One region of the Brevibacterium sp. 1718 genome, then DNA from elsewhere that is predicted to be linked to it. Evidence: predicted binding sites of a transcription regulator. Region 1 holds the regulator's gene; each other region holds the start of a gene.
What was found. The regulator HspR, encoded in region 1, represses chaperone genes until heat shock. The targets are predictions, from matches to a motif close to AAGTTGAGTCNNNNNGACTCAACTT.
Positions count from the first base shown of each region.

Region 2: a site for HspR is predicted at 7,698-7,722, ahead of ACOZ9V_RS04660 (ATP-dependent Clp protease ATP-binding subunit). Genes of this name have one in related genera too.
Region 3: a site for HspR is predicted at 7,200-7,224, ahead of clpB (ATP-dependent chaperone ClpB). Genes of this name have one in related genera too.

Region 1 is NZ_CP186550.1:3,666,214-3,676,634, forward strand. Features, by position in the region: gene serS (serine--tRNA ligase) at 1-172, opposite strand, end outside; gene ACOZ9V_RS16500 (diacylglycerol/lipid kinase family protein) at 254-1,369, shown strand; gene ACOZ9V_RS16505 (hypothetical protein) at 1,592-3,781, shown strand; gene ACOZ9V_RS16510 (lipoprotein 17-related variable surface protein) at 4,023-5,351, shown strand; gene ACOZ9V_RS16515 (DUF1206 domain-containing protein) at 5,469-6,344, opposite strand; gene ACOZ9V_RS16520 (heat shock protein transcriptional repressor HspR) at 6,494-6,934, opposite strand; gene ACOZ9V_RS16525 (DnaJ C-terminal domain-containing protein) at 6,949-7,965, opposite strand; gene ACOZ9V_RS16530 (nucleotide exchange factor GrpE) at 8,147-8,821, opposite strand; gene dnaK (molecular chaperone DnaK) at 8,821-10,421, opposite strand, start outside.
Region 2 is NZ_CP186550.1:1,080,950-1,091,370, forward strand. Features, by position in the region: gene ACOZ9V_RS04625 (ABC transporter permease) at 1-946, opposite strand, end outside; gene ACOZ9V_RS04630 (TIGR04028 family ABC transporter substrate-binding protein) at 943-2,649, opposite strand; gene ACOZ9V_RS04635 (VOC family protein) at 2,842-3,543, shown strand; gene ACOZ9V_RS04640 (VOC family protein) at 3,531-4,199, shown strand; gene ACOZ9V_RS04645 (DUF3152 domain-containing protein) at 4,305-5,078, shown strand; gene ACOZ9V_RS04650 (DHA2 family efflux MFS transporter permease subunit) at 5,169-6,917, opposite strand; gene ACOZ9V_RS04655 (TetR/AcrR family transcriptional regulator) at 6,914-7,564, opposite strand; gene ACOZ9V_RS04660 (ATP-dependent Clp protease ATP-binding subunit) at 7,741-10,290, shown strand; gene ACOZ9V_RS04665 (YidC/Oxa1 family membrane protein insertase) at 10,420-10,421, opposite strand, start outside.
Region 3 is NZ_CP186550.1:3,859,232-3,869,652, reverse strand. Features, by position in the region: gene ACOZ9V_RS17385 (agmatine deiminase family protein) at 1-607, opposite strand, end outside; gene ACOZ9V_RS17380 (CaiB/BaiF CoA transferase family protein) at 808-1,977, shown strand; gene ACOZ9V_RS17375 (DUF5819 family protein) at 2,238-2,981, shown strand; gene ACOZ9V_RS17370 (HTTM domain-containing protein) at 2,971-4,305, shown strand; gene clpB (ATP-dependent chaperone ClpB) at 4,532-7,138, opposite strand; gene ACOZ9V_RS17360 (Na+/H+ antiporter) at 7,326-8,903, opposite strand; gene ACOZ9V_RS17355 (enoyl-CoA hydratase) at 9,012-9,791, shown strand; gene ACOZ9V_RS17350 (NAD-dependent epimerase/dehydratase family protein) at 9,825-10,421, shown strand, end outside.

The sequences.
Region 1 (10,421 bases):
GGGAGGAGAACGACTTCTGATCCGCACGTGCGTCTTCGAAGGCGGTGATGGCCGCACGACGAGCGGAATCGGCGGCGATGACCTCGTCGATGAGCTCGACGGATGCCCCGCGAGCCTCCTGCGATGCCTTGAACAGGGCCGGGTTGTCTCTGAGAAGCGCTAGATCGATCACCCTCTCAGCTTAACGGGCCGGGCGTGTTTTCGACATTCGGCACTCAGCCTGCACACGACCGGGGCACTGTAGATTTGGGACATGATCATCGAGTTGGACCCCCTGATGACCTGGGTCATCGTCATCGGTGCCCTCGCCGTGCTCGTGGCCGCGTTCCTCATCGGCCGCCGCAACGGCGTGCGACGCACACTCAACACGATGAGACGCTACGCCCACCCGGCGAACCTCTCCGACGAGGCGGTCGATGATGCTGCCCGATACCGTGCCGCGCTCATCGTCAATCCCACGAAGACCGATGTGCGCAAATTGGCCGCCACCGCCGAGGCGATCTGTCGATTCGAGGGATGGAACCCTCCGCTCGTGCTCGAGACCACCCCCGAGGATTCCGGTGAGGGGGCCACGGTCCGTGCCCTCGACGAGGGAGTCGACGTCGTCATCGCCGCCGGCGGGGACGGCACCATCCGCGCGGTCGCCTCGGCGCTGGCCGGCACCTCCACTCCGCTGGGGATCGTGCCGCTGGGGACCGGGAATCTGCTCGCCCGCAATATCGACCTCGTCCTCGACAAGACGGAATGGGCGTTGCGGATCGCCCTGTGGGGACGCAACCGGGAGATCGACGTGGGGAAGGCGAAGATCACCCCCGACGGCGATACCCATGTCTTCACCGTGATGACCGGACTCGGCTTCGACGCCGCGGTCATGGCCGATACCAATGACGATCTCAAGGCCCGCCTCGGATGGCTCGCCTACGTCGAAGCGGGATCGCGGAAGCTCACCGGCAAACCCAGTCACGTCAAGGTCACGTTCGACGACGAATATCGGATCTCGGCCAGGGTGCGTTCGGTGCTCGGCGGCAATTGCGGCCGATTGCAGGGAGGCATCCAGCTGCTGCCGCAGGCCGTCATCGACGACGGCATGCTCGACGTGCTCATCGTCAGCCCGAAGAACCTCGGCCAATGGGTCGGCGTGCTCGCATCGATCGCCGGCCGCCGAGCCTCACGCGGGCTGCACACGAACATCCGGAAGTGCCGAAAGGTCGTCATCGAAGCCGGCGACGAGGTCGATATTCAGATCGACGGAGACCCGCTGGGACAGTCGTCCTACCTGGAGATGGAGGTCGACCCCTCCGCCCTGACCGTCCGCGTCCCCACCGTCGAACAGCGCAAGCAGATCCGCGCCGAGGCGTGGCCGGTCTAGCTCAGAACCGCTGAATTCGCGCGGCCGACGCGTCCCCTCGCCGAGGCGGCACTGACAGCCATTCTTTTACCGACGAGTAGGTCACGAAACGGTTAAAGAAATTCACCTAAGTGTTACCGCTTTTAAACCTGAACAAAACGTACAGAAATAGTTTGGAAAACCCTCAGAACCTAGGATGAGTGCCGTATCACACCCCTCGCCACAGAGATTGAAGGCACTCCAATGAAGAAGATCATCCTCGCGCCGGCAGTCGCGCTCGCGTTCACCGGGCTTGTCGCGAGCCCGGTCGCTGCCGCGGAATCGACGTCTGCCCAGTCCGCCTCCACGCAGAAGGCCGAGCAGAAGAAGGTTGAAGCCGCAAAGGCCGAAGCCAAGAAGAAGGAAGAGGCCAAGAAGGCCGCGGCTGAGAAGGCCGAAGCCGAGAAGAAGGCAGCCGCGGAGAAGGCGGCAGCCGAAAAGAAGGCCAAGGAAAAGGCCGAGGCTGCCAAGAAAGCCGCCGACAAGAAGAAGGCGGACGAGAAGAAGGCCGCCGAGGACAAAGCGGATAGGAAGGACGAGGCAAAGAAGCCTCCGAAGAACGTCGATCCGAAGCCCGCTCCTGCCCCCAAGGACGAGGACAAGGACTCCAAGGACGACGACAAGTCCGAGGACAAGGCCAACCCCATCAACGCCTCGGTGCAGGTCACCTCGGGTGAAGTCACCGCCGAGGAGCTCCACGAGGACGGTGTGACCGTCAAAGTCACCGGCCTCGAGAAGGGCGACAAGGTCGCCGCCAAGTCCGGACTGACCGGTCCTGCCGTCACCGCTCAGGGTTCGACCGCGACCCTGAAGCTGCGTTCCTCCAAGAGCGCCGAGTCCCTCACCTCCGGCCAGCAGAGCCTTGCCGTTCAGGTCGAGCGCAAGAATGCACAAAGCGTCACGGAGACAACTAGCTTCTCGTACGCCCCGTTTGCAGATGACGGGACCGCCCCGATCGACGCCAAACTCTCGGTGTCCCCAAACGAGATCACCGCAGAAGATCTCGCCGACGAGAGCAAGGGCGTCGACGTCACTGTTACCGGCCTTGAAAAGGACGACACAGTTTCTGACAGCCTAACCGGCAAAGAGAAGACTGTGCAAGCCGATGGTGATTTCACCTTCAGCGTCTACTACAAAGGCGTCCCCGCGGATCTCGAAAAGGGCCCCGTCGATTTCACCGTCACCATCGACCGTGAGGACGAGGAATCAAAGACCCTCAACGGCACCATCAACGTCGTCGACGAAACCAGCGAGGTCGACCCGACCGTCAAGGTCGACTCGAAGAAGATCTCCCTCGAGGACTTCAAGAAGGACGGTCTGAAGTTCAGCGGATCCGGGTTCACCCCGAACGGAACCGTCAGCGTCAAGGGCGAGGCTGTCTCAACGCAGCGTGCCGCCGCACCGCAGGCCGACGAACTGCGCGCTGACGAAAACGGTGATGTCGAAGGCGTTGTGACCGCTCCCGAATCTCTCGAAGCCGGCACCTACTCGCTGACTTTCATCGACGATGAGACCAGCACCGCCAGCAACTCCGTCGAGGTCACCGTCACCGACGAAGACGAGGACGCCGTCGATCCGATCGATGCTTCGCTCAAGGTCGATCCTAAGGAGATCACCGCAGAGGATCTCGCCAACAAGGACAAGGGCGTGACAGTCACCGTCTCCGGCGTGAAGAAGGGCGACACGATCACCGACTCGCTCACCGGCAAGAGTGAGACCGCAGAGGCTGACGGTGACTACAAGCTCCACCTCTGGTACGAAGGCAACCCCGCGAACCTCGAGGTCGGCAAGGTTCCGTTCACCGTCACCATCGACCGCGAAGGCACCGAGTCGGAGACTCTCAACGGCAACATCAACGTTGTCGGTGAAGACGATGGTGAGACCGAGGCTCCCGCCGAGGCGACCTTCAAGGTCTCACCGAAGACGATCGAGGCGGCGGACTTCGCCAACGAGAAGAAGGGCGTCACCCTCGCCGTCGAGAACTGCGAGCCCGGCGCAGATGTCCACTTCGAGGTCAACCCGAAGGGCATCAACGTCACGGCCTATGAGAACACCGTCAAAGCTGACGACGAAGGCAATGCCTCGGTCAACGTCTTCGGCACCTCGTCGGATGTCTCCGCCTACGTCGGTGCGTACACCGCAACCGCAACTTGCGGCGACGACACCATGAAAGACTCCTTCACAGTTACCGAAGGCGCCAATGGCGGCGGATCTGACGGCGGGGACAACGGCAATGCCGGCAACGGCGGTGGAGATGACGGCAGCCAGCTGCCTCGCACCGGTGCCGACCTCGGTGGACTGACGACGGGAGCCCTGCTCCTCCTCGTCGGTGGTGCCGCGATCGCACTGACCGGCCGCAAGAACAAGTTCGGACAGACTCCGACGAGCTTCTGATCCGAGCCAGGCGGATGACCTGAATCGAGAGGGAGGGGCGGCTCAGCACACGCTGAGCCGCCCCTCCTTCTGTTCTGCAGTCTGTGACGAACCGGGTGTTCAGGGTGAATGAAGAATGAACTCTGCAACAGAGCCGACGTCAGTGCTGAACAAAACGACCACAACTATGTGTGTGGTGAATGTTGCATTACTGTTACATTCGTAATACTTCACACCCACCTGTAATTTTCTAAGGAAATACATGAAGAAGCTCGCCCTCGCCCCCGCGGTGGCCATCGCCATCACCGGCCTGGCCGCACCCCCAGTCATCGCTGCTCCCGGTTCGGACAGCTACTCGCACACTGTCGTCAAGAACTCCGGCGACGCCCAGGAGAGCACTCCTTCGGAGTCGCCTGAGGCTGAGGCGCAGGCCATCGAAGCGAAGGTGACAACCTCCCCCAAGGAGATCACCGCCGAGGACCTCGCCAACAAGGACAAGGGAATCGTCGTCACGATCACCGGTCTTGAAGCCGGAGACAAGATCTCGGATTCGCTCACCGGCGAAGCCGGAACTGCTGAGGGCGATACCTTCGAATACAACATCTACTCGACTCAGCCCGCCGAAGACATCGAGAACGGCAAGGTCGACTTCTCCGTCACGATCACTCGCGATGGCGAGGAGCGCACCTATGACGGGCTGAGCTTCTCCGTCGTCGACGACACAGACGAGCCCGAGGCTCCCGAGGTCGACCCGAAGGTCTCGCTCAACGCCGACAAGTTCACGGAGAGCGAGTTCGCAGAGAACGGCATCAAGGTCACCGGTGAGGGCTTCACCCCGAACAGCAAGGTCACCGTCGTCGGCGGCAACGCAACGTCGCCGTTCGCGACCAATGAAGTCGAAGCCGACGACGAAGGAAAGATCTCCGCAACCCTGAAGTTTGAGGGCGACGAGGCGCTTCCGGCCGGCGACTACTCCGTCTGGGGCGTCGACCAGGAGTCGGAAACCAACTCCCCGGCTCAGGACTTCGTCATCACCGAAGACGAAACCGAAGAGCCCACCGCTCCGGTTGAAGAAGCCAAGCTGACCGTCTCCCCCGAGTCGATCACGCCTGCTGACTTCGTCAAGGAAGACAAGGGCGTTACCCTCGCCGTCGAGAACTGCGAACCCGGTGAAGACGTCCGCTTCCTCGTCAATCCCAAGGGCGAGTCGAGCGTCACCGCCTTCGAAAAGACCGTCCAGGCTGACGACGAAGGCAAGGCCAACGTCAACGTCTATGGCACCAGCGCCTCCAACGCATCGGCCTACGTCGGCGAATACGACGTCACCGTCACCTGCGGCGATGACGAACTGACCGGTGACTTCTCGGTCGAGGAAGACCCGAACGCCGGTGGCGGCGACGGCAATGAAGACGGTAACGGCGGAAACGATGATGGCGACAACGGAGACGCCGGCAACGGCGGCGACCTGCCCCGCACCGGTACCGAGCTGACCGGCCTGGTCGGCGGCGCCGGCCTCCTCCTCATCGGTGGAGTTGCAGTCGCCATGACCATGCGCCGCAAGAAGGTTGCCAAAGATCCCGCTGAGATCTGATAGCGACCGACTTGAGAACATGCCGGCTCGACTGAGGCGGGCGTGAGTCGAAGAAGGGCGCGAACCCAGTTGGGTTCGCGCCCTTCTTCTTTTCGCTGCAACAAAGCAGAAGACAGCTCATTCCATGCGGTCGTACCTCGAGCGCAGGGCGAGGAAGACCCCGTAGAGGACCAGGCCGAGACCCACGGCCAACAGCAGATACGGCCCGAACGGCTGATCGCGCATGCCCTTGAGCGCACCGTCGATACCAGTGAACTCCTCCGGATCACCGGTCGCCGCAGACACCACGATGAGGATGCCCACCGACAGCAGCGTCGCACCTTTGCCCAGATACCCGACAACACCGGTGAATCCGACGAGGAAGCGGGTGAACGCGCTGCGCGGCCGACGAAGCTCATCTTTCCACTTCCGGCGCAGACCATTGATACAGAACACGATGCCGATGAGCGCAATCACGGCGCCGGCAGCCATGAGGATATACAGTCCGCCCGGGGCCTTCGCCACGGTCGTCGAGGCCTGTGAGCTCACTTTGCCCGAGTCCGATCCTCCGCCGAAGACGAACTGGGAGAAGGTCGCGGCAACCACAACATAGGCAATGGCAGAACCGACCGTCGAGAAGAAGTCGATCCACTGTTTCCTCCCCTGCTTCTCCTGCGGGTCGCGAGTTCCGGCACCGCGCAGCGACGACGCACCGAAGAACGCGTTGACCAAGCACCACAACGCCATCAGCGCACAGCCGAGGAAGCAGATCACGATCAGCACCAGGCCGAAGGGCTGTGAAGCGATCTGTCCGACCGCTCCGGCCTGGTCGGCTTCGCCGCCGCCCTGCCCCAGGCCGATCGTCACGGCCGTCGCACCGAGGATCGCGTGGACCAACCCATTGGCAATGAAGCCCGCGCGGGCCACACGCTCGAACCAGCGGCTGTCCGCGGCTTCCTGAGCCGCCGAATCGGCACTGTCGGCGACCTGTCGAACCTTCTCTTTCTCGTTCACAGAGTCAGTGTCGCACAACACGTGTACTTTTCTGCGCCGCAATGAACTGGATTCGTCGAGCAACGCGAAAAGGCGGAGTGCGCACCGAAAGTTCGGTTCGCACTCCGCCTCGACGCTGTTCTCAGCGTCCCAGTCGGGCCTCGTCAGGATCAGCCGCGTCGGTACCGGTTGTACAGCACCAGAGCTCCCGGCTCAGGGCGACCCTGTGGGCGTCGTCCCCTCGAGATCGAGACGACGTCTCCGCCCACGGTTCCGGCCGCGAAGACACGCGCATCGCGTTCCTGCACCGACCGGCGTGCCCGAACCTCGTCCTCAAGCTCCTCGTTGCGGCTCTTGAGCGCATCGACCTGATTCTGCAGGTCGATGATCTTCTTGATCCCGACGAGGTTGACTCCCTCGTCCTGCGACAGCTGCTGGATCAGTCGCAGCTTGGCGATGTCCTTCCCGGAATAACGCCGGCCCCGGCCCGCAGTGCGTTCCGGAGAGACGAGACCCAGTCGGTCATACTGCCGCAGCGTCTGCGGGTGCATGCCCGCCAGATCCGCGGCCACCGAGATGACATACACCGCCGCACTCGATGAAATGTGCATTGTGATTCACCACCTCAGCTGGCCTTGGCTTTGTCCAGCAAGCCGGCGCGTGGGTCCTCACCTTCAGTGGCGGCCTTGAACGACTCGACCGCTTGCTTGGCTTCCTTGGACAGGTTCTTCGGCGCCACGATCTCGACTGTCGCCAGCAGATCGCCGGTGCCCTTCTTCGTCTTCACACCTTTGCCCCGCACGCGCAGGGTCCGTCCCGACGGTGTACCCGGTGCGACCTTGACCTTGACGGGCATCCCGCCCAGAGTCGGCACCTTGACCTCGGCGCCGAGGGCCGCCTCGTCGAAGCTGATCGGCAGATCCATCCGCAGGTTGTCACCATCGCGGGTGAAGACCGGGTGCGGGCTCACGTGCACGGTGAGGATGACGTCTCCGGGCTCGCCGCCGTTGGGGCTGGCCTTGCCCTTGCCGGCCAGGCGGATCTTCTGTCCGTCCTTGACCCCGATCGGGGTGCGCACGGTCAGCGGCTTCCCGCCGGGCATGTTCAGCTTCACCGAGGCGCCGTCGATGGCTTCGGTGAACGACAGCGTCGTGCTCGACTTGATGTCGCCGCCCTTGACCGGAGGCTGGTAGCCGCCGTATCCGCCGCCACCGCCGAAGCCTCCGCCGAATCCGCCGAGCAGATCCGCCAGGTCCGGGGGAACGTCTCCCCCACCGCCGTAGGTCGTGCGGGTCCGGGTGCGTCCGCCGCCTCCGAAGAGGTCGGAGAACACGTCGTCGAATCCGCCGCCGGCAGCCCCGCCGGGTCCACCGGAACCGGCGCTGAACCTGGCGCCGCCGCCCATGGCACGGACCTGATCGTACTGGGCCCGGGATTCCTTGTCGGAGAGCACCTGGTGGGCCTGGCCGATCTCCTTGAACTTCTCCTCGGCCTTCTCATCACCGGGGTTGGCGTCCGGGTGATACTTGCGCGCGAGCTTGCGATAAGCCTTCTTGATCTCGGCGTCGGAAGCATCCTTGGAGACGCCGAGGGTTTTGTAGAAGTCCTTGTCGAACCAATCATTCTGAGGTCCGGTATTCACCTGGCACCTCCTTTCCTTCCAATCAATCCTGTCATCAGGGTATTCACTTGTCCTCTCACAATCCGCATCCCCGGGGCGATGCCCCGAAGATCCGGACCGCCGCCGAGGCGGTTCCCCGGCCCCGCACGTCGGTGAACCGGCGTGCGGGGCGGGCGGCCGCCTCGGCGATCATGGTCGCTGCTCAGTCCTCCGGCTGCTGGACACCGACGCGGGCGGCGCGGATGATGCGCTCCCCGATCCGGTAGCCCGGCTGCATGACCAGGAAGAGCGTCGGATTCTCGACCTCATCCGAAGGCTGCTGCATGAGCGCCTCGTGGATGTTCGGATCGAACTCGTCGCCGACCTCTCCGTACTGTTCGACGCCGAGCTTGTTCAGCGATTCGACGAGCTTGTTCACGTGGGTCTCGAAGGGCCCGGTGACATCGCCGTTGTCGCGAGCGAGCTTGACCTCGTCGAGCACGGGAATCAGGGCCTCGACGACCTTGATCGTGCCGCCGAGCGCCGCACGCTCACGTTCGCGGTCGGCCCGCATCCGGTAGGCCGCATATTCGGCGTTGATGCGCTTGAGGTCGGCCAGGTATCCCGCTGCCTCAGAACCCGGTTCGGGCTCGGCCTCCGGCTCGATGTCCTCGAGACCCGAGGCATCGGACGGGATGTCCACACCGAGGTCGCTGGCATCGGCCGCGGCAGCCTGTTCGGCATTCGGGTCCGCGGTCGGCTCCTCGCCGGCCCCGGCCGAGGCCGACTGGGCGTCGGCCTCGGGACGGACCTCACCGGTGTTCGGATCGACCCGGCGCTTGTCACTGAAGGTGAAGCCTGGCTCCTCGGACGACTTGTCGTTGCCCTCGGCAGTCATTACTTCTTCTCCTCATCCTCATCGTCGACAACTTCGGCGTCGACGACATCGTCGTCTGCGCTCGCATCGGCTGCGCCTTCACCGGCAGCTTCGGCGCCTTCGGCACCGCCCTGCTGGCTGTAGATGGCTTCGCCGATCTTCTGCTGGTTCTCCACGAGCTTGTCGTAGGCGCTCTTCACGGCGTCGTCGTCTTCACCCTTGAGGGCTTCCTTGACGGCGTCGACATCGCCCTGCATCTCGGTCTTGAGCTCTTCCGGCAGCTTGTCGGCATTGTCGGTCAGCAGCTTCTCGGTCTGGTAGGCGAGGTTCTCCGCATTGTTGCGGACGTCGGCAGCCTCACGGCGCTTCTTGTCCTCTTCTGCGTGCTCCTCGGCCTCGCGGACCATGCGGTCGATGTCTTCCTTCGGCAGTGCGGAACCGCCGGTGATCGTCATCGACTGCTCGGTGCCGGTGCCCTTGTCGGTGGCCGACACGTGGACGATGCCGTTGGCGTCGATGTCGAAGGCGACCTCGATCTGCGGCACACCGCGCGGAGCCGGAGCGATACCGGTCAGCTCGAAGGTGCCGAGGTTCTTGTTGTCGCGAGTGAACTCACGCTCACCCTGGAAGACCTGGATCGACACGGAGGGCTGGTTGTCCTCAGCGGTGGTGAAGGTCTCCGAGCGCTTGGTCGGGATCGGGGTGTTGCGCTCGATGAGCTTGGTCATCACGCCGCCCTTGGTCTCGAGTCCGAGCGAGAGCGGGGTGACGTCGATGAGCAGGACGTCCTTGCGCTCACCCACGAGGACACCGGCCTGAACGGCGGCGCCGATGGCGACGACCTCATCGGGGTTGACGCCCTTGTTGGGCTCCTTGCCTCCGGTGAGTTCGGTGACGACGGCGGAGACGCCGGGCATACGGGTCGAACCGCCCACGAGGACGACGTGGTCGATGTCGCTGACGGAGACACCGGCGTCCTTCATGACTGCGTGGAACGGAGCCTTGGTGCGCTCGAGGAGGTCCTTGGTCAGGTCCTCGAACTTCGCACGGGTGAGGGTCTCATCCAGGTGGATGGGTCCGTTCTCGCTCATCGACAGGTACTGCAGCGAGATGTTCGTGCTGGTGGCCGAGGACAGTTCCTTCTTGGCCTGCTCTGCGGCTTCCTTGAGGCGCTGCAGAGCGGTGGCATCCTTGGTCAGGTCCACGCCGTAGTTGTTCTTGACCTGCTCGACCAGCCAGTCGACGATGCGCTGATCCCAGTCGTCACCGCCGAGGCGGTTGTCACCGGAGGTCGCACGGACCTGAATGGTGGAGAAGTCGTCTTCGTCCTTGCCGACTTCCAGCAGGGAGACGTCGAAGGTACCGCCACCGAGGTCGAAGACGAGGATGAGCTCGTCTTCCTTGCCGCGCTCGAGGCCGTAGGCAAGAGCGGCAGCAGTGGGTTCGTTGATGATGCGCGAGACGTTGAGGCCGGCGATCTCACCGGCATCCTTGGTTGCCTGGCGCTCAGCATCGTTGAAGTATGCGGGAACGGTGATCACCGCGTCGGTGACCTTCTCCTGCAGGTACTCTTCGGCGTCGTGCTTGAGCTTCTGAAGGATGCGGGCCGAAACTTCGGGGG
Region 2 (10,421 bases), 1.6 Mb from region 1:
TCGTGCGCAGCCGGACGTCGATGACGGGGTAGAGGAGGTCGACTGCGAGGTTGATGATGACGTAGCCGAAGGTGGCGATGACCACGACGGCCAGGAGGATCGGATTGTCTCGGTGAGTGACCGCTTGGGCGGTGATGAGTCCGATGCCGTTGCGGCCGAACACGGTCTCGGTGACCACGGCGCCGGCGACGAGTTCGCCGAAGACGAGGCCGATGATCGTCAGCCCCGGCAGCACCGCATTGCGGGCGACGGTGTGGACGAGGATCCACAGTTCGGAGGCGCCCTTCGCGGTGGTGACCTTGACGAAGCCGGAGGCCTGCGCCTCGGTGATGGAGCGGATGAGCACCTGGGCGATCGGGGCCGAGAGCGGAACCGCCACGGTCAGGGTCGGCAGTGCGAGCGCCTCGGCGGGGCCGGGATCGACGACTGAGACGACGCCGAGTTGGAAGGAGAAGACCTGGATGAGCAGGATTCCGAGCCAGAACACCGGGATCGAGATGAAGAGGCTGGGCACCGAGTCGAGGACCCGGCGCACCCGAGCCGTCGGCCCGGTGGACGGTCCGAAGGTGGCGAAGACGGCGATGATCACGGCGAGGACGAGGGCGGTGACGAACCCGGAGGCCGCGAGGACTGCGGTCGACGGCAGAGCCGCAGCGATGATCGTCGACACGGCCGCACCGGTCTGGACCGAATAGCCGAAGTCGCCGGTGAGGAACCCGGTGAGGCTGAGGACGTAACGCGACCACCAGGAGTCGTCGGCACCGGTGGCCTCACGGATCTCAGCGATCTGGTCATTGGACAGACCCAGCGCCGGATCGGCGAAGCGGGCAGTGACGCCGTCGCCGGGGATGAGGCTGAGCAGGATGAACGCCGCTGTGAACGCGAGCAGCAGCACGAGGATCGCTTGGCCCAGGCGCAGGAAGAGGTAACGGGTGTCGAGGATCATTTCTCTCCTGCCAGCCAGGTGCTGTAGAAGTCGGGCCGTCCCACGGGTTCGGTGGCGAAGCCGTGGACGCGGCGGCGGAAGGCGAAGACCTGCGGCTCTTCGAAGAACGGCAGCACATAGGCCTGGTCGACGAGGTAGTTCTGGACCGCCTCGGCGGCCTGCTGGCGCTTCTCCTGGTTCGGTTCGGACGCCAGCGTTTCGAGGAGTTCGTCGACCTTCGCATCGAGCGAATCGTCGTCGGCGTCGGGGCGGTCGGCTCCGTTGAGGAAGACATCGCGGTTGACAGACGAGTAGTTCGAGCGCAGGTTGTCGAAGTCGGCGCGGGCGACCATGGAATGGTAGATCTGCACGGTGTCGAGTTCGAGGGCGTCGAGGGTCTGCTTCGATTGGTCCCCGGGATTGATCGACAGGCGTACGCCCACGCGGCGCAGCTGCTGTTGGATGAGGGTCTGGACCTCGTTCGACCGCGGCTGCGGCAGAGCGATATTCACCGTCAGCGCCAACGGCTGCCCATCTTTGACCCGGTAGCCCTGCTCGTTGCGCTCACTCCACCCGGCCTCATCGAGGAGGCGATTCGCCTTGTCCGGGTCGAAGTCCCACGACCCCGACTGGTCGACATACCCCATGGCGCCCTTGGCCAGCAGACCGGTGGCCAGCGGGTAGTTCGGGGTGAAGAGCTTGTCGACGATCTCCTGGCGATCGATGGCGGCGATGAGCGCTCGCCGGACGTCGATATCGGCAAGCAGGTCGTGGCGGAACCGGAAGTTGATGCTGTTGTTGATTCCGTTCGTCGCCTTCGCATAGAGGCGCAGCCCCTGCTCGGTCACACGGGACTCGTCCGGAGCCTGGACGTCGCGGACGCCGTCTGCCTGTCCGGAGAGCACAGCTCCGATGCGCACGGAGTATTCGTTGTTGGTCAGATAGTCGATGCCGTCGAGGTGAGGTCGGCCCTGGTGCTTCAGATGCGGGGGAGCCCAGTCGTAGTCTTCGCGGGCACGGACGGAGAGCTTCGTGCCGATGGTCTCGGCCGTGATGTGGAAGGGCCCGCAGGTGTGGATCTGCGTGGCTCCGCCCGGGCCGAAGCCTTCGGCGTCGAGGTCGAGAGTGGAATCGGCGAGCAGTCCTGCGTTCATCGTCGACGTCGCCTGCGCGAAACCGGGGGAGGGGGCGGAGAAGTGGAACCGCACCCGATGCTCGTCGAGGACTTCGCTGCGCTCGTAGTTCGAGATCTGCTCGGACACAGGCAGCGTGCGTGCTTCGTCGCCGAGACCGAACAGGTCGAAGTTCTTCGCCACATTCTCAGGAGTCAGCGGTGAACCGTCCGAATAGGTCACGCCTTCACGGATGGTGAATGTGTAAGTCGTGGCATCGGCGTTCGTCTCCGGCAGTTCGGTCGCCAACCACGGATAGAGCTCGAGTGTCTTCGGATCCTGCCACAGCAGGCGTGCGGAGATGTTGTTCATGATCCCGCCGTTGGGGTAGAAGCCGACCGACGGCGGGTAGAGCAGAGTCCAGGTCTGGGGTTCGAAGTAGGTGAGCACTCCACCGCGGACGGGTTCGCCCTCGGCCAGCGAACCGGAGTCGTGAGGTGTGCAGGCGCTGAGGGTGAGCAGAGTGCCGAAACCGAGACCGAGGCTGAGGACCGAGCGGCGGTCGAGGCGGCGCTGAGTCAGACTCGCGGAGGCGGAGAGACGGTCCGGCATGGAAGAGGTCCTTCGGGCAAGTGGGATGGTACAGAGGGAGCTGAGAGTGATAGTTCAACAATATGCGGACAGCGCACGTGCCGTTGACGGCAGACAGAGGCGGTGTCCGGCGTGGAGCCCGAAGTGGATGCGCATGCCATGAGTAAAGCGCATCCGTGCAATCGCCGTCAATCCGGGGCTTAATATAGAGACATGTTGAACAGTGCGGAATTCGATCATCTCGTCATTGCCGTCCCGGATCTGCAGAAATATGTTGAGCAATGTGAGGGCCGTCTGGGGGTGAGTGCGGTCGACGGCGGTGCGCATCCGGGCTTGGGCACGGCCAACGCGCTGCTCGGACTCGAGCTCAGCGATGAACTCTCCGATTCGCTGGGACTCACACGTCAGAGCGGTCCGAAACCGCTGACGTACCTCGAGATCCTCGGTCCCGACCCCGAGCAGGACCCGGCGCTGGCGGCCACGCGGTTGGCCGGGGTCACCGCGCCGACCGTGCAGAGGTGGGCGATCCGTCCGGACGATTTCGACGGCTTCGTCACGGCCGCTGCGCGGTCACGGGAACCGCGCGTCCGCCTCGGCGAGGTCCATGACATGACCCGCCGCAGACCGGACGGAGCCGTTCTCGACTGGCGCCTGACCAGGCACACCCCGCTGCCGTGGTCGGGGATCCAGCCGTTCCTCATCGACTGGAAGGACTCCGAGCATCCCGCGATGCAGGAGATGCCGTCGGTCCGACTCGAGCGCCTGTGGGCCACGAGCGACGACCCGGATGCGGTAGGTTCGATCCTTGACTTCTTCGGCATCGGACTCGACATCATTGCCCTCGATGTCGAAGAAGGGGAGACTGAGGGCCTACACGCTCATCTGAAAGGTCCGGGTGGATCATGGACTCTCTGAACACTATTCCTGCGCAGCTCGACCACCTCATCATCACGGTGCCCGACCTCGACGCCGGGGTCGCCGCCGTGGAAGAGGCCACCGGGCTGCGCGCGGTTCCCGGCGGTTCGCACCCGGGGCGAGGGACCGCGAACTATCTGCTCGGACTCACCCCGAATGGTTGGCCGGAGGGAGCCCACACCTACCTCGAGATCCTCGGCCCCGACCCGCAGCAGGAGCCGCCCGCCGACGGCACCCTGCCGCTCGACGCTCATCTGGCCGCCGAGCCGACCTTGCAGACCTGGGCCATCCATCCGCCGGCGTTCCTCGCGAAGATCGCGGCCGCGAACACCGCGGGCATCGACTTCGGCGAGGTCCAGGACATGGCTCGGGACACCGCCGAGGGCGACCGCCTCGAATGGCGACTGACCACCCGATCTCCATTGCCGCATGATGGTGCGCAGCCGTTCCTCATCGACTGGGGCGAATCCGTCCATCCCGCCGAGGCGGCCCTGCCCGCCCTCGAACTGCTCGATTTCCGTGTGGAATCGCCGGAGCCCGAGGCGGCGCGACAGGTGCTCGAGGTACTCGGGGCCGGTGACACCGCGGTGGTCGAGGGACCGGACTGTCGTCTGCGTGCCAGGTTGCGCGGGCCCGGCGGCATCCTCGAGTTCTGATCACTCGCCGAGAAACGGGCTGAGTGTCGAGACACGGGTGTGTGCGCACGTTTCTCGACAAGCAGCCCGTTTCTCGATGAATCGGCAGGAGATAGACTCACAGGCGTGCTCAGTCGAACCCGTCTTGTCTCCCGTCCACGCCTCCGCACCCTGACCTCGCTTGCCGCTGTCTCGCTGATCGTCGGGCTGAGCGCCTGCGCGCCCGCCGCCGACGAAGAGACCCGGCCGACTCCGAAGGCAGTCGAAACGCAGGCCGCCTCGCCGGGCCCGAGCGGCTCAGCCACCGAAACCAGCGAGCCCACCGAGACCTCGAGCATCGACGACGCGGGAGCCGCCGGGGTGAGCGAAGGCGATATCGACGATCATGGCAGCGGAAAATGGGACCGGCCGAAAGAGGAGACCGGACCCAACCGCGACGAGGGCAAGACGTTCAAGGTCGCCCTGCGCGTCGAAGACAACCTGCCCATCGACGTCGATGAGGCCGGCGACTTCATCATCAAGACCCTCCAGGACGAGCGCGGCTGGCAGGACATGGACGACGTCTCCATCGAGCTCGTCGATGAAGGCCAGGACACGATGATCTCCATCGCCAGCCCCGATACCGTCGACGAGATGTGCCTGCCGTTGCGGACCCTGGGCAAGCTCTCATGCCGCAATGGACCCAACGTCATCCTCAACGCCAAGCGCTGGGTCTCCGCCACGGAGGAGTTCGACGATATCGTCCAGTACCGGCAGTACCTCATCAACCACGAGGTCGGTCACGCTCTCGGCCACGGCCACGAATCCTGCCCCGGACCGGGCAAGACCGCACCGCTCATGCAGCAGCAGACGAAGGGCCTGCAGGGGTGTGAGCCGAACGGATGGCCTTCGAAAGGCTAGTTCCGCGGCAGTCGCGGACAGACTCCGGCCGCGATACAGCGCAGGCCCCGCAATTGCGGGGCCTGCGCTGTCATTGTGTAGACGTGCGTATCAGTGCTTGGGCGAGCGGGGCCGCAGAGAGTAGTCTTCGGCACCTCGCGTTGCCGTCTCGTACTCGATCTCATCGCTGACGGAGCTCGTGCCCGAGGGGGCCAGCGAACCAGGCTGTTCGACGACAGCGATGCTGTCGGTCGCGACGACCTCACGCTGATGGTCCGTCGGGGCGCCCGCATCGATCTTCGTGGCCAGAGCCTTCTCACGAACGAACATGAGGATGACTGCCGCGATGATTCCCAGCGGGCAGACCCACAGGAAGATCGGCACCAGCGCATCGCTGTACGCATTGACGATGATCGAGTGGATCGGATCGGGCAGCGACTTGACCACTTCGGGGGTCAGTGAGTTCGACCCCGTGCCCTTCATCGCCTGGGCGCCCTGGGGTCCCAGGGACTTGATGCCGTCCTCGAGGTTGGATGCCAGCCGCGAGGTGAAGAGCGAACCGATCAGCGACATGCCCAGCGTGCCGCCGATCTGCCGGAAGAAGTTGTTCGACGCCGTGGCCGTGCCGACCATCGCCACCGGGAACGAGTTCTGGACGATGAGCACGAGCATCTGCATCGACAGTCCCAGGCCGAGGCCCAGCACACACAGGCAGCCGATGACGACGAGAACGTTCTGATCGGCCGTGACGAAGGTCCCCATGAGGAAGAGGGCGACGCCGACGATCGCGCTGCCGAGCACCGGGTACCACTTGTACCGTCCCGTCTTCGAGACGACGAAGCCGATGATGACCGAGCTCGGCAGCATCACGGCCATCATGGGCACCATGAGGAGCCCGGCCTTGGTCGCTTCGATCCCGTGGGCCATCTGCAGGAACGTGGGCATGTACGAAAGTACGCCGAACATGCCGATGGCGATGCACATGCCGGCGATCGTGCAGAGGACGAAGTTCGTGTCCTTGAACACGAACATCGGGATGACGGGTTCGGGCACAGCCTGTTCGACGAAGACGAAGACGACGGCGCTGATGACGGCGATGGCGATGAGTCCGATGATGATCGGATCGTCCCAGTCGTACTGATGCCCGCCCCACGAAGTCGTGAGGATGAGTGCCGAGGTGAATTCGGCGATGAGGATCATGCCCGCGACATCGACATGGCGTTTGACCGACCGATCCGACTTGGGGACCTTGAGGAAGAGGATGGCGGCGATGAGCGCGAGCACGCCGAACGGAAGATTGAGAGCGAATGTCCAGCGCCAGCCCGGACCCTCGGTGATCCAGCCTCCGATCAGCGGTCCCGCCACCGAGGTGACCGCGAAGTTCGCCCCCATGATGCCCATATACGGGCCGCGTTTGCGCGCCGGCACAACCGCGGCGATGAGAGCCTGCGAGAGGATGATGAGACCGCCGCCGCCGAGGCCCTGAATGACGCGTGCGGTGATGAGGACGGCCATGTTGTGGGCCAGGAAGCCGACGATCGAACCGAGGATGAACATGCAGATGGCGAAGATGAAGATCTTCTTCCGGTTGAACGAATCGCCCAACTTGCCGTAGATCGGCATCATGATCGTCGACGCCAACATGAACGCCGTCGAGACCCACAGCATCTGGTCGACGCCGTTGAGGTCACCGACGATGGTCGGCAGGGCCGTGGCCAGCATGGTCTGGTTGAGCGAGAACATGAACATTGCCAGCATCAGGCCGGTGAATAGCAGGATGACCGACGAGGTCTCGATCTCCGGCTCCTCCTCGGCGCCGTGCTGCTTCTCGGCAGCGGGCTCGGTGGCGGTAGTGGTCATTTCAGCCTTTCTAAGAGGGTCAGGAACAGTTCGATCGAGGAGGTGAACGCCTGGTCCACCCGTTCGTCGTCCAATTCGTGTTCGGTGTCGAATCGCGCGGAGGCGAAAGCGTGCTCGAGCGGGATGCTGCACAGCTGCGCGAGCATCCGCGTGGCCCGTGCGGCGGTGTCGTCATCGGCAAAGGTGATTCCGCGACGTTCGATCCGCCGGCGGATGCCGGTGATGATCTGCTCGGAGTAGTGCCGTTTCGTCTCCATGCTGAGCATGCCGAGGTGCGGATGCCGAGCCTGGATCGCGCGCAGCTTCTGCTTGTTCGCCGACCGCGGCAGCAGGAATTCGAACGCGGCGCGGATGGTGAAGGAGAGATCCTCCACCAGACGCTCGCGCCGGGGCTCGAAGTCCTCGATGAATCGCTGCAGAGCGGCGGCGATATCGTCAGAGGTCGTCAGTCCGACGATCGCCATCTCCTTGGTAGGGAAATAGTTGAAGAACGTGCGCGTCGAGACCACTGCAGCTTCCGCGATCCGAGCCACAGTCACCTCGTCGAGTCCATGATCGAAGACGAGATCGACGGCCGCGGCGTGGATGGACGCACGGCGCTCACGGGTCTGGCGCTCGCGCAGGGATTCGGTCGGTTCGGAACTCACCAGAAAATTATGCACCTCTTGCAAATTTGCACCAAATGCAGAAATGCATTCAATGCATTTCTCGACGGTGATGTTGTTCACACTCCGTCGTCGGGCGGTCGACAGGTGGGAATATATGCCTGCATGCACCTGTTGATTGAGTCGTATACGCTCAACTTTGAAAGAGGAGGTCAGCTTTGGCCACATTCTTCGGACCCGCAGGCTCGGGCGGAGACTCGTTCGACGAGTTCCTCGCTCGTTTCCTCCAGGGGCAGACCGGAGCCCGCCGAGGCCGTTCCGTCGACATCAACCGACTGCTGAGCAAGCGCAGCCACGAGGCCATCGAAGCGGCCGCGGAGTTCGCAGGACGACACGGTCAGTCCGAGGTCGACGCGCTCCACATCCTGCGCACCATGGTCGATTCCGAACCCGGAATCTCCGCCGTGCGCCAGGCCGGCGCCGATCCCGAGGCCATCGCCCATGCGATCGAAGAGCGCCTTCCGGCCAGCACCGACACCGAGGCGGATTCCACGCCCACGCTGACCGGTTCGGCCCAGCGCGCCCTGCTCGACGCCTACCAGGTGGCGCGAGCCTTCGGGTCGACCTACATCGATCCCGAACACATGTTCTTCGCCTTCGTGCTCAACCAGGAGATGCCCGCCGGTCGGATCCTCGCCCAGGCAGGCGTCACCCAGGCTGCACTGCAGGCCGGTGCCGAGGCGGCCGAAGCCGCAGGCATGCACCCCGGCCAGGAGGCCGAAGGTGAGGACGGTCAGGAATCCGTGCTGGAGAAGTTCGGCACGGACCTCACCGAGCTCGCAGCCGAAGGCAAACTCGATCCCGTCATCGGCCGCTCGGAGGAGATCGAACAGACGATCGAGATCCTCGCCCGCCGGACGAAGAACAACCCGGTTCTCCTCGGCGAGGCCGGTGTCGGCAAGACCGCGGTCGCCGAAGGCCTCGCTCAGGCCATCCACTCGGGCGAAGTTCCCAAGCAGCTGCAGGGCAAGCGCATCATCGCGCTCGATATGCCCGGAATGCTCGCCGGCACGCGCTACCGCGGTGACTTCGAAGAGCGCCTGACCGGAGCGCTCAACGAGATCGCCGACGACGGGGACATGATCGTCTTCGTCGATGAACTCCACACCCTCGTCGGCGCCGGCGGCAACGGCGAGGCGAACTCGATGGACGCCGGCAACATCCTCAAACCGCGACTGGCCCGCGGCGATCTGCACATGATCGGCGCGACCACGCTCAAGGAGTACCGCACCATCGAGAAGGATTCGGCTCTCGAACGTCGCTTCCAGCCGGTGACCGTGGGCGAGCCGAGCGTCGAGGACGCGGTGACGATCATCGACGGGCTGAAGGATCGGTACGCGGAGTTCCACGAGGTCACCTACACCGCAGAGGCGGTCCGCGCGGCCGTGGAGCTGTCGAACCGCTACATCACCGACCGGTTCCTGCCGGACAAGGCCATCGACCTCATCGACCAGGCGGGCGCCCGGATGTCGCTCAGGCGCGGACCCGCGGTCGATATCGACGCGCTCAAGCTCAATCTCTCCGAACTCGAAGCGGAGAAGAAGTCCGCTATCGAGGTCGAGGACTACGAGCGTGCCGGCCGTGTCCGCGATGAGATCAACGAGGTGACCGCTCGGATCGAATCCGCCGAGAACCCGGACGCGGAGGCCGTGAAGACCGCTGCCGCCGAGGCGATCATCGGTGAGCAGGAGATCGCGCATGTGGTCTCCCGGGCCACCGGAATCCCGGCAGCGCGGATGACGCAGAGCCAGAAGGCACGACTGGCGAACATGGAAGAGGTCCTCCACGACCGCGTGGTCGGACAGGACGAAGCCGTGACCGCCGTGTCGCGCGCCATCCGCCGCAGCCAGACCGGTATGGCCGATCCCAACCGTCCCATCGGCAGCTTCCTCTTCCTCGGCCCCACCGGTGTCGGCAAGACTGAGCTGGCGAAGGCTCTGGCGCAGACCCTGTTCGACGACGAGTCGGCCATGATCCGTTTCGATATGAGCGAGTTCGGCGAACGCCACACGGTGTCCCGCCTCGTCGGTGCTCCTCCCGGCTACGTCGGCTACGACGAGGCAGGGCAGCTGACGGAGAAGGTCCGCCGTCGCCCGTATTCGGTCATCCTCCTCGACGAGGTCGAGAAGGCCCACCCGGATGCGTTCAACCTGCTGCTGCAGGTCCTCGACGACGGACGACTCACCGACGGTCAGGGCCGCACGGTCGACTTCCGCAACACCGTGGTCATCATGACCTCGAACCTCGGTTCCGAGTTCATGTCCGGCACTCCGCTGGGCTTCGCTTCCGGGGCTGCGGGAGACGCGGAGAAGGATCTCAAGGCCAAGGTCATGGGTCGCCTCAAGGAGTTCATGCGGCCGGAGTTCATCAACCGCATCGATGACACCGTGATGTTCTCGCGGCTCGATCGCGAGCAGCTGCGGTCCATCGTCGATCACCAGCTGGCCGCGTCGAAGCAGCGCCTCGAGGCTCAGGGCATCGCCCTCGACGTCTCGGCAGAGGCTCTCGACTGGCTGGCCGATGAAGGCTACGAACCCGAGTTCGGTGCCCGTCCGCTGCGTCGCACGATCCAGCGCGAGCTCGACGACCGCATCGCCGATCTCCTCGTCACCGAGGCGGTCGATGAGGGCGGCACCGTGCGTGCCACGGTCGTTGACGGCGCACTCAAGGTCGTGGCCGGTACCCGCCCGGAGCCGATCATCGCCTGATCACCGAGGCGGCCCTGTACCGGCCGTCGCCCCTGAGTGACGCGTTCGAACCGGAATGAGCCCGGGACGAAAGATTCCGTTCTTTCGTCCCGGGCTCTGTCGTTGCTGCGGGCAGCGTCGCGTCCCGGGTC
Region 3 (10,421 bases), 190 kb from region 1:
GGTGGAGTCCGCGGTCGAGCCAGATGACCTTCTTCGCCCCGATCGTGCGCGCGAATTCGGCTTCCACATCGGCTTCGGTCAGTCCCGGATTGCGGCCGGGGTCGAGCTGGACGCTGCGCGTGGCGAGCACCGTGCCCTGACCGTCGACGTGGAATCCGCCGCCTTCGTTGCGCAGATCCGAGGACACCACGGGAGTCCCGGCGAGGCCCGCGACGAATTCTCCGATGCGCTCATCGTGATCCCACGTCGCCCACTCCTGCGCGCCCCACCCGTTGAACACCCAGTCCACAGCGTGCAGCGCACCCGCCTCGTCGACGACGAAGCTCGGCCCGATATCGCGCATCCACGCATCATCGAGTTCGGCGTTGACGAGCGTGATCTCGTGGTTGATCCCCTCGCCGAGGTGGCGCTTGGCATGATCGGTCTGTGCACTGGTCACGACGACCGTGACAGGGGTGAATTCGCTGGTGGCGCGGGCAACTGCGGCCCACGTGGCGCGTGCCGCCTCGGCCTCGGCTTCCGTGTCGCCGAGCGCGTAGCCAGAGGACGGGAACGCCATCCAGACTCGGTCCTGGGCGGCGGTCTCCGCCGGCATGTGCAACGTCATCGTTCGTCCCTTCGCTGGTGGACTGTCGCTGAGCCGAGTGTAGCCAGAATCTCGCCGAGGCGGTCGACGGATTTCGTTGCCGCCCGCCCGGCTCTCGGCTCGTTTCCGCGGACGCTCACCCCACAGGCCAGGGCGGCCATGTCGATTCCGTATAGTCAGGCGAAGAACAGGCAAGCAGAACGTGCCAAAGGAGGCATCAAGTGTCAGCAGCAGACGCAGCATTCGGACGGCAGGGGACGGGGCCGCTGGCCGGAACCATCGTGGCCGATTTCTCCCGAGTCCTCGCCGGCCCCTACGCGACGATGATGCTTGCGGATCTGGGTGCCACGGTCATCAAGGTGGAGGGGAAGACCGGGGACGATACACGTCACTGGGCGCCGCCTCGGCGAGGGGATGATGCGACGTATTTCCTCACGGCGAACCGGAACAAGCACTCCGTGGTCCTCGATTTCAAGGACTCCGACGACCTCGCCTGCGCCCAGCAGCTCGCCGCTCGTGCGGACGTACTCGTGGAGAACTTCAAGGCCGGGGGACTGGCGAAGTACGGCCTCGACTATGAGACGGTCAGCGCGGTCAATCCGGGCATCGTCTACGCCTCGGTGACGGGTTTCGGCCGCGACAATCCGCAGCCGGGCTACGATCTGCTCATCCAGGGTCTGTCCGGATTCATGTCGGTCACCGGCTCCGAGGAGTCGGGCCCGGTCAAGGCGGGTGTCGCCGTCGTCGACGTGATCACGGGACTGCACACGGCCGTCGGCATCCTCGGCGCGCTCAATCACCGGAAGGACACCGGGGCCGGTCAGCTGGTCGAGACAAATCTGCTGTCCTCGGCGCTGTCCGGGCTGGCGAATCAGACCTCGGCATACGTGGCCGGCGGCGTGGTTCCGCAGGCGATGGGCAACAAGCACCCGAGCCTCTACCCGTACCAGCCGATGCCCACTGCCGAGGGCCAGATCATCATCGCGTGTGGCAACGACAAACAGTTCGCCCGGCTGGCCGAGGTGCTCGGCCACCCCGAATGGGCGGCCGATGAACGGTTCGCGAACTTCGCCGACCGCAACGTCAACCGCGATGACCTCGAACCCGAGCTCATCGCCGCGCTGAGTGAGAAGACGAACCAGGAATGGTTCGACATCCTCACCGAGGCGGGGCTGCCCTGCGCGCCGATCAACTCGATCGCCCAAGGTGTGGACCTGGCATCGTCGCTGGGCCTCGAGCCCGTCGCCGAGGCGGGTCAGGGTGATCGCGTCATCCCCACGGTCCGCAACCCGATCCGGTTGTCCGAGACCCCGCCCAGCTACGAACTGGCACCGCCGACGCTCGGCGATTCCACGGAAGCGGTCAAGGCCTGGCTGCGGGCGGCCGAGTAGACCTCGGGCGTGCGCCGCGAATCGGCAAGTCGTCGTGCGGAAGTCATCGTGCGTCTGATGACCGCGAATGATTCTGCCGCTGCCCGGGCGGGCAGTGCCACAGCTGAAGTACCCTAGTCACTGTGCGTTGTCACCGAGAGATCTGCCAAGCGACCGATGAGGCGCGGGACCTGCGGTGACAGCAGTCGTATTCCCAAGAGAATTCCGGAACCGAGATGGACAATGAGCCGACCGAGGTCACACCTCGGAGACGTTCGGCGGTGAAACGGACCCTGATGGTCATCGCGATGGCGATCACAGGGTTCCATATCTTCGCCAGCTTCCTGTGGATCGCCCCTGCCTCGACGGCGAGGGAGGTGATTCCCGGTGACCTGCTCTCCAAATACATGATCCCGCTGTGGGGACAGTCGTGGAGCGTGTTCGCCCCCGAACCGATCAACGGCGACTACTACTTCGATGTGCGCGCGGTGATCAAGACCGACAGCGGCGAAGAGATCACTCAATGGGTGCGGGCCACCGATGTCGAACTCGACCACTCGACATACAAGCTGTTCCCGCCGCGGTCGGCGGGGCTGGGCATCGGAGTGGCCTCGGACATCAAAGGTTCGTGGGAAGATCTGCCCGACGATCAGAAGGCGATCGTCAAACTCGACTACTTCAAGGGCGACGATTCCGTCGACCGGCTGGAGACGAAGCTGGGGGAATACGACGACCCGGAGAACGCGATTCCCGCCTACCTGGAGAGCGAACATCTGGCCACGGCGTATGCGACGCAGGTGGCGAAGGCCATCTGGGGCGACGACGTCCAGCGCGTCCAATACCAGGCCGCCCGTCAGAACGTCGTGCCGTTCGCCGAACGCAACGACAAAGACGCGAAGCGTCCGAACATCCAACCCGTCCCCGTGGGATGGCGCGCACTCGTCGTCGAAGATCATCAGTCCCAAGAGGAATTCACGAAGTACTTCTGTGCCTCGGACGAAGTGAGGTGCGTCGGTGAACAGTGATGACACGACCCGCACAGGCGGGGACGACCACGATGCAGAGGTCACTGACCAGCGGACCGGCACGGCCGCCTCGGCGCAGGGCCGGGTGAAGGACTCCGCGGGCCACGCGAACGCCGGCACCGCCTCGGCGCGGAAACCGGAGAAGGACCACGGTTCGGACTCCGCCGGCCGCGGAAACGATGGGACCGCCTCGGCGAGTGATTCGGCTCCTGAATTCGGGCTGGTCCCGGTGACGACCCTCGTGCGGACGAAGCTCGCGCAGGGGTGGAACTGGCTCGAGGAGATGCTCACCGGCCGGTACCACGCGACATACGGGCTGGCGGTGACACGGATCCTCATCGGATTCGCCGGTCTCGGCCTCATCCTCACGAACTTCAGCGCTCGGCATTACACCTTCGGTGTGGGATCGGCCTGGAACGGGGAGATCGCCGAACCCAAGAGCGATTTCCCGACCATCTGGCTCTTCTCCCTCTTCCACCGAGCGGTGACGACGCCGCCGCTGTTCACGGCGATGATGATCGGGCTCGCGCTGCTGGCGATCGTCATCATCCTCGGGTGGCGCACAAGGATCGTCCTGCCGATCTACCTCGTGCTGTGGGTGAGCTTCATCGAGCTCAACGACGGGGCAGGGGATCAGGGCGACAACGCCTACCGGATGTTCATGATCGCCATGCTCTTCGCCGATACGACCCGCAGATGGTCCCTCGACGCCAGGCGGCGCGCGCGGAACCCGGAGTTCCCGGACAACGACGGCGGGCAGTGGCGCTGGGCGCTCATCATGGCCAACAATCTCGCCATCGTCGTGCTCGCGTTCCAGGTGTGCGCAATCTACATGTCCGGCGGTCTGTACAAGGCCGGAGGCGAGGCCTGGCAGCACGGATTCGCCGTGTACAACCCGCTGCACACTCAGCAGTTCGGCACGTGGCCGGTGCTGTCGGATCTGATGACGGCGTGGGGGCCGATGGTCGTGGCGATCTCGTGGGGATCGATCCTCTTCCAGTGCGCCTTCCCGTTCATGCTCTTCAACCGCTACACCCGCGTCATCGCGCTGCTGGGCATCCTTTCCTTCCACTTGGGCATCGCGCTGCTCATGGGCCTGCCGTGGTTCTCGCTGACGATGATCGCCGTCGATGCGATCTTCATCCGCGATCGTTCATTCGCGAAGGTCAGCGCCTACCTGCGGCATTGGTGGACCTCATCGGCCCCGCGGGGTGCTGGTGGGGCTGGTGGCGGTTCCGCCGGTGGCCGCGGCGGTTCGGGTGCTGCCAAGGGCGGGCCTGCGAAGACTCGTACGCGGTCGTCCGCAGGCTCTCGCGGCAAGTAACCGTCGCGCATAGCGCTCAGCAACCGGCAGATGCTGAAATGGGACACCCTGCTCTGGAATGCTCACCGAAGAAAGTGAGCGATCCAGAGCAGGGTGTCCCATTTCTGTGCTGTGCCGCGCTGCGGTCAGCGAAACAGCCCAGTTTGAGTTGAATAGCCCATGTTCAAATAGGTGCTATTCAACTCAAACTGGGCTGATTCCGCGCAGCACGCCCCAGCCGGGAGCCTTACCGCTTGGGGCGCAGCTCCAGGCCAGTGGCCTCGGGGTCTTCGGGCAGGTCGACGACCACAGTGTCCCCGTCGACGATGTCCCCGGCGAGCAGAGCGCGGGCCAGTTTGTCGCCGATCTCGCGCTGGACCAGCCTGCGCAGCGGCCGGGCACCGAACGCCGGATCGTAGCCTTCGAGCGCCAACCAGTCCTCGGCTCCCTGAGTGACCTCGAGCGAGACTCGACGGTCGGAGAGCCGTCGCGACATGTGCGAGATCTGCAGATCGACGATCGACGCGAGCTCGGTCTGGCTGAGCGCGTCGAAGAGCACGATGTCATCGAGACGGTTGAGGAACTCGGGCTTGAACGTCGCATGCACGACATCGAGCACCTTGGACCGCTGCTCTTCGGTCGACAGGCTCTTGTCGACGAGGAACTGCGAACCGAGGTTCGAGGTCAGGATCAGGATGGTGTTCCTGAAGTCGACCGTGCGTCCCTGACCGTCGGTGAGCCGACCGTCATCGAGGACCTGCAGCAGGATGTCGAACACGGACGGGTGCGCCTTCTCGACCTCGTCGAGCAGCACGACGGAGTACGGGCGACGGCGGACCGCCTCGGTGAGTTGGCCGCCCTCGTCGTATCCGACGTAGCCCGGAGGTGCACCGACGAGGCGGGACACGGTGTGCTTCTCACCGTATTCGCTCATATCGATCCTGATCAGGGCTTTCTCGTCGTCGAAGAGGAAGTCCGCGAGAGATTTCGCGAGCTCCGTCTTGCCGACGCCGGTGGGTCCGAGGAACAGGAACGAACCGGTCGGGCGATCCGGGTCGGCGACCCCGGCCCGCGAACGGCGGATGGCGTCGGAGACCGCGGCGACGGCGTTCTTCTGCCCGATGAGACGCTCACCGAGGATGCCCTCGGCTCCCAGCAGCTTCTCGACCTCGCCCTGGACGAGGCGTCCGGCGGGGATGCCCGTCCACGAGGAGACCACCTCGGCGATGTCGTTGCTCGAGACCTTGTCCGAGACCATCTGATCGGAATTCGCTCCCGCCTCGGCCTGGGCCTCGGCGGCTTCGGCCTCGGCGATCTCCTTCTGCACGGCAGGGATCTCGCCGTAGAGCAGACGGGACGCGGTCTCGAGATCCGTGTCGCGCTGAGCTTTCTCGGCGGCCGAACGCAGCTCGTCGAGCTTCGTCTTCAGCTCACCGACCCGGTTGAGGCCGGCACGCTGGGACTCCCAGGTGGCCTCGAGTCCGCGCAGCTCCTCCTCCTTGTCGGCGAGATCGGCACGCAGGGCGCTCAACCGCTCGATCGACGCGGAGTCTGTCTCCTTAGCCAGGGCCATGTCCTCCATCTTCAGGCGGTCCACGGCGCGGCGGAGCTCATCGATCTCGACCGGAGCCGAATCGATCTCCATCCGCAGGCGGGAAGCCGCCTCGTCGACGAGGTCGATGGCCTTGTCCGGCAGCTGCCTGCCGGTGATGTACCGGTTCGACATCGTTGCGGCCGCGACCAGGGCGCCGTCGTTGATCGAGACCTTGTGGTGAGCTTCGTAGCGTTCCTTGAGCCCGCGCAGAATCGCGATCGTGTCCTCGACGCTGGGCTCACCGACGAAGACCTGCTGGAACCGGCGCTCCAGAGCGGGATCCTTCTCGATGTTCTCGCGGTACTCGTCCAACGTGGTGGCACCGATCATCCGCAGCTCACCGCGGGCGAGCATCGGCTTGAGCATATTGCCTGCGTCCATCGAGGAGTCTCCGCCGGCACCGGCACCGACGATCGTGTGGAGCTCGTCGATGAAGGTGATGATCCGACCGTCGGCGTTCTTGATCTCCTCGAGCACGGCCTTGAACCGCTCCTCGAACTCACCGCGGTACTTCGCCCCGGCGACCATGGCGGACAGGTCGAGGCTGATGAGCGTCTTGTCGCGCAGCGATTCGGGCACGTCTCCGGCCACGATCCGCTGGGCCAGGCCTTCGACGACGGAGGTCTTGCCGACGCCGGGTTCACCGATGAGGACGGGGTTGTTCTTCGTCCTCCGCGAGAGCACCTGGACGACGCGGCGAACCTCTTTGTCGCGGCCGATCACCGGGTCGAGCTTGCCTTCCCGGGCGACGGCGGTGAGATCGATGCCGAACTTCTCCAGCGACTGCATCGTCTCCTCGGGGTTCTCCGAAGTGACCTTCTTTCCGGCACGCAGTTCGGGCAGGGCCGCGAGCAGCGCGTCCCTGTTGGCCCCATTCGCGCGCAGCGCCTCACCGGCGCCGTCCTTGCCGGCCGCAGCGGCGAGCAGCAGGTGTTCGGTCGAGACGAACTGGTCGCCGAGGGCCGTCATCTCCTCCTGCGCGAGGTTCATCATCTCCAGGCCGGCGCGGGAGAGTCCCGGCTGGCTGACGGAGGATCCGCTGACGGTGGGGAACCCGCTGATCACGGACTCGATGGACCGCAGCACGGTCTGCGGGTCGGCACCGACCTTCGTCAGCAGGGTCGCGGCGAGCGAATCGGGCTGGCCGAGCAGGGCCGCGACGAGGTGGGCCGGTTCGATCTGATTGTTCTTCCGGGCGACGACGTCGTTGACCGCAGTCTGCAGCGCCTCCCGGGATTTGGTTGTCATCTGTGCGTCCATGTACGCATCTCCTTCTCAAATTCTGTGCTGATTTCAGCTCTCGAAAAGAACAACACCGACAAAGTTGAGTCTATTCCGCTCAACTTTGAAAATCGAGAAGAATCTCGCCGAGGCGGCCCGCTCGGATACGTGTCCCTGCCCAGCCGGGGCCGGCTCGGAAACCCGCCCGGTCGGGACCGGCCCGCCTCTACCTCGTGATGACCGACTGGAGGTCGAAGCGGTGGAGCACGCGGTCGGCGATCTCCGGATCGGTGCCGCGTTCGCGCCGGGCCTTGAGCACCTCGGCACGGGCGGACTGCATGGCCTTCTTCTGCACGGCCAGCATCTGCTCCCGGTGTTCCTTGAACGCCATCGCCTGCTCCGAGCTCGCCTGGTCATCGGTGGTTCCGCTGAGCTGATCGTGCAGGACTTTGAACCTCGCCCGCAGGGGTTCGATGACGTCGTCGGGCAGACTGTCATCGTTCTTGATCTCGCGCATCGCAGCCTTGTAGGCACGCAGAGCGATGTCCCTGGTCGCCTGATGTTCCTTCTCCGCCTCGTCGTCGATGCCGAGGATAGCGACGACGGTCGGAAAGCTCAGGCCCGCCAGCACCAGAGTGACCAGCAGGACCACCGCGGCCGCGACGACGACATAGGACCGCCCGGGGAACGGGGCACCGGAGCTCGTCGTGGCCGGGATCGACAGCGCCAAGGCGACCGTGGCGAGGCCGCGCATCCCGCCCCAGGTCATCAGCGTGGCATCGCGGACGCTCAACGGTGCGGCATCCGGATCCTCCTCGCGTCTCTTGCGTTCGATGACAGTGCCGAGCAGCAGCCATACGAAGCGGACGGCGACGACGATGAGAGCGATGAGCGCGCCGACGAGCAGCGCTCGCCCGAGGTCGGCGTGTTCGGATTCGACGATGAGACGCAGATCGAGGCCGATGAGTCCGAAGGCGATTCCGGTGATGAGCATCTCGAGGACCTGCCACGTCGAGTTCTGCGTCACCCGCTCCGCCGAGTTCCCCTCGACATCGCGGCGCCGCACTTCGAGGGCGGCCACGACGACGGCGATGACCCCGCTGGCGTGGAAGTGCTCGGCCACGAGGTAGACGCCGAAGGGCAGGACGAGCATGAGGGAGGACCGAGCGATCGTGTGATCGATCTTCTCCATCACCCACCAGGCGGCGAAGGACAGCACCAGGCCGACGATGATCGCCACGACGGCGGAGACGACGAACGACACGGCCAGATCTGCGTAGTCCACCTCGGTGCCGGCCAATACCGCGGCCATCGCGGTCTGGAAGATGACCAGGGAGGCGGCATCGTTGAACAGGCCTTCGCTCTGCAGGGTCGACATGATGCGGCGGGGGATCGACACGGTGCTGGCCACGGCTTCGACAGCGACTGGGTCGGGTGGGGCGAGCATGGCGCCGAGCGCGATGGCCGCGGCGATGGTGATTCCGGGGACGAGGAAGACCGCGGACCCGGCGACGGCGGCCACGGTGACACCGACGAGAGCTACGGACATGCCGAGGATCGTGCGCCACCGGATCGCGAACAGCGCCCACGATGTCTTCTGTGCGGCGGCGAAGAGCAGGGGCGGCAGGAAGAGAGGGAGGACGAGCTCCGGATCGATGGCCACCTCGGCGAAGGTGGGGATGAACGCACCGGCGATGCCGATGAGGACCATGAGCGCCGGCCACGGGAGCTTGAGCTTCTGCCCCAATCCGACCACCACCGAGGTGGCGGCACCGAATCCGATGATCATCAGCAGTGTGGTCATGCCAGTCCCTCCGAATCGCTCCCACCGGGGCAGATGTGTCCGGAGGCGGGCGGAAATCGTCTGCGCAGATTCCGCGCCGGGCCCGGCGACCTTTGGCAGAATGAGGCTATGTCGGAATCAATTGTATTCGCGCAGCTCGACGACGGAGTCGTCTCCGTGACGATCAACCGGCCGTCCACGCGCAACGCGCTGTCGCTGACGGTCATGGAAGACCTCATCGACACCCTCACCGAGGTGGGGCAGCGTACCGAAGTACGCGCGGTCATCCTCATCACCGCCGGTCATGTGTTCAGCTCCGGTCATGACCTCACCGAGATCCGCGGGGCGGATCTGGAGACGCAGCAGACCACGTTCGACGCCTGTGCCCGACTGATGCAGCTCATCCGATCCATCCCACAGCCGGTCATCGCGCAGGTGCAGGGCGTGGCCACGGCGGCCGGCTGCCAGCTGGTGGCGACCTGCGATCTGGCCGTTGCCGCCGAGTCCGCCAGATTCGCAACTCCGGGAGTGAAGATCGGTCTGTTCTGTTCGACTCCGATGGTGGCCCTCTCCCGTGCGGTGCCGGCGAAGCAGGCGATGCGGATGCTGCTGACCGGTGATTTCGTGACCGCCGAGGATGCGCTGAAGTTCGGTCTCGTCTCCGATGTCGTCGCCGACGCCGACCTCGAATCCGCCACCTTGGAATTGGCTCTCAAAGTCGCGTCCGCCTCGTCGGCTACAGTTGCCCTAGGAAAGGCCGCATTCTACGAACAGCGGGAGCTGCCTGTGGCCGACGCCTATGCGCGGATGTCGCAGGTGATGGCGGACAATGCCGTCGCGGCCGATGCGCAGGAAGGGATCGACGCCTTCCTGACGAAGAGGGAGCCGCAGTGGCAGCACCGCCGCTGAGGCGGTGGGCGTGAAGATGAGAGAGGGAACCTCGTGGCGGTGATAGTGACCGGAGCCAGCGGCTTCATCGGTGGTGCCATTGCACGGGCGCTCGCCGAAAGGGACGAAACGGTCTACGCGCTGTCCCGGCGAGATCCCGAGATCCCCGGGGTGAACTTCCAACACTGGGACATCACCGAACCTGCGTCCGCTTCGGTGACCTCCCTGGCCAAGAATGTGACCGCGGTCTTCCACTGTGCCGGAATCGCCTCCGTCAGCGCCGATGACGACGCTCTCTACAACGTGAAGGTGACGGGCACACGTCATGTCCTCGATGCGTTTCCGAAGGCCCGCATCGTGCACGTGTCCTCGACGACGGTGTACTCCGAGTCCGAACCCCACGCCGAGCTGTGGGAGGAAGCCGGTCCGAAGGACCCCAACGACTTCGCCGACGCGTACTCTCGCACCCATGCTCTCGCCGAGCAACTCGTCATGAGGCTCCGTCCCGATGCTGCGATCCTGCGTCCCGCGGCTGTCTACGGTCCGGGGGAGACGATGCTCATGCCGTTCCTGTCGCGGATGTCGAAGAGAGGTGTGCTGCGGCTGCCCGGCGGCGGCAGGCAGAAGATCACCCTGACGCATGTCGACAAT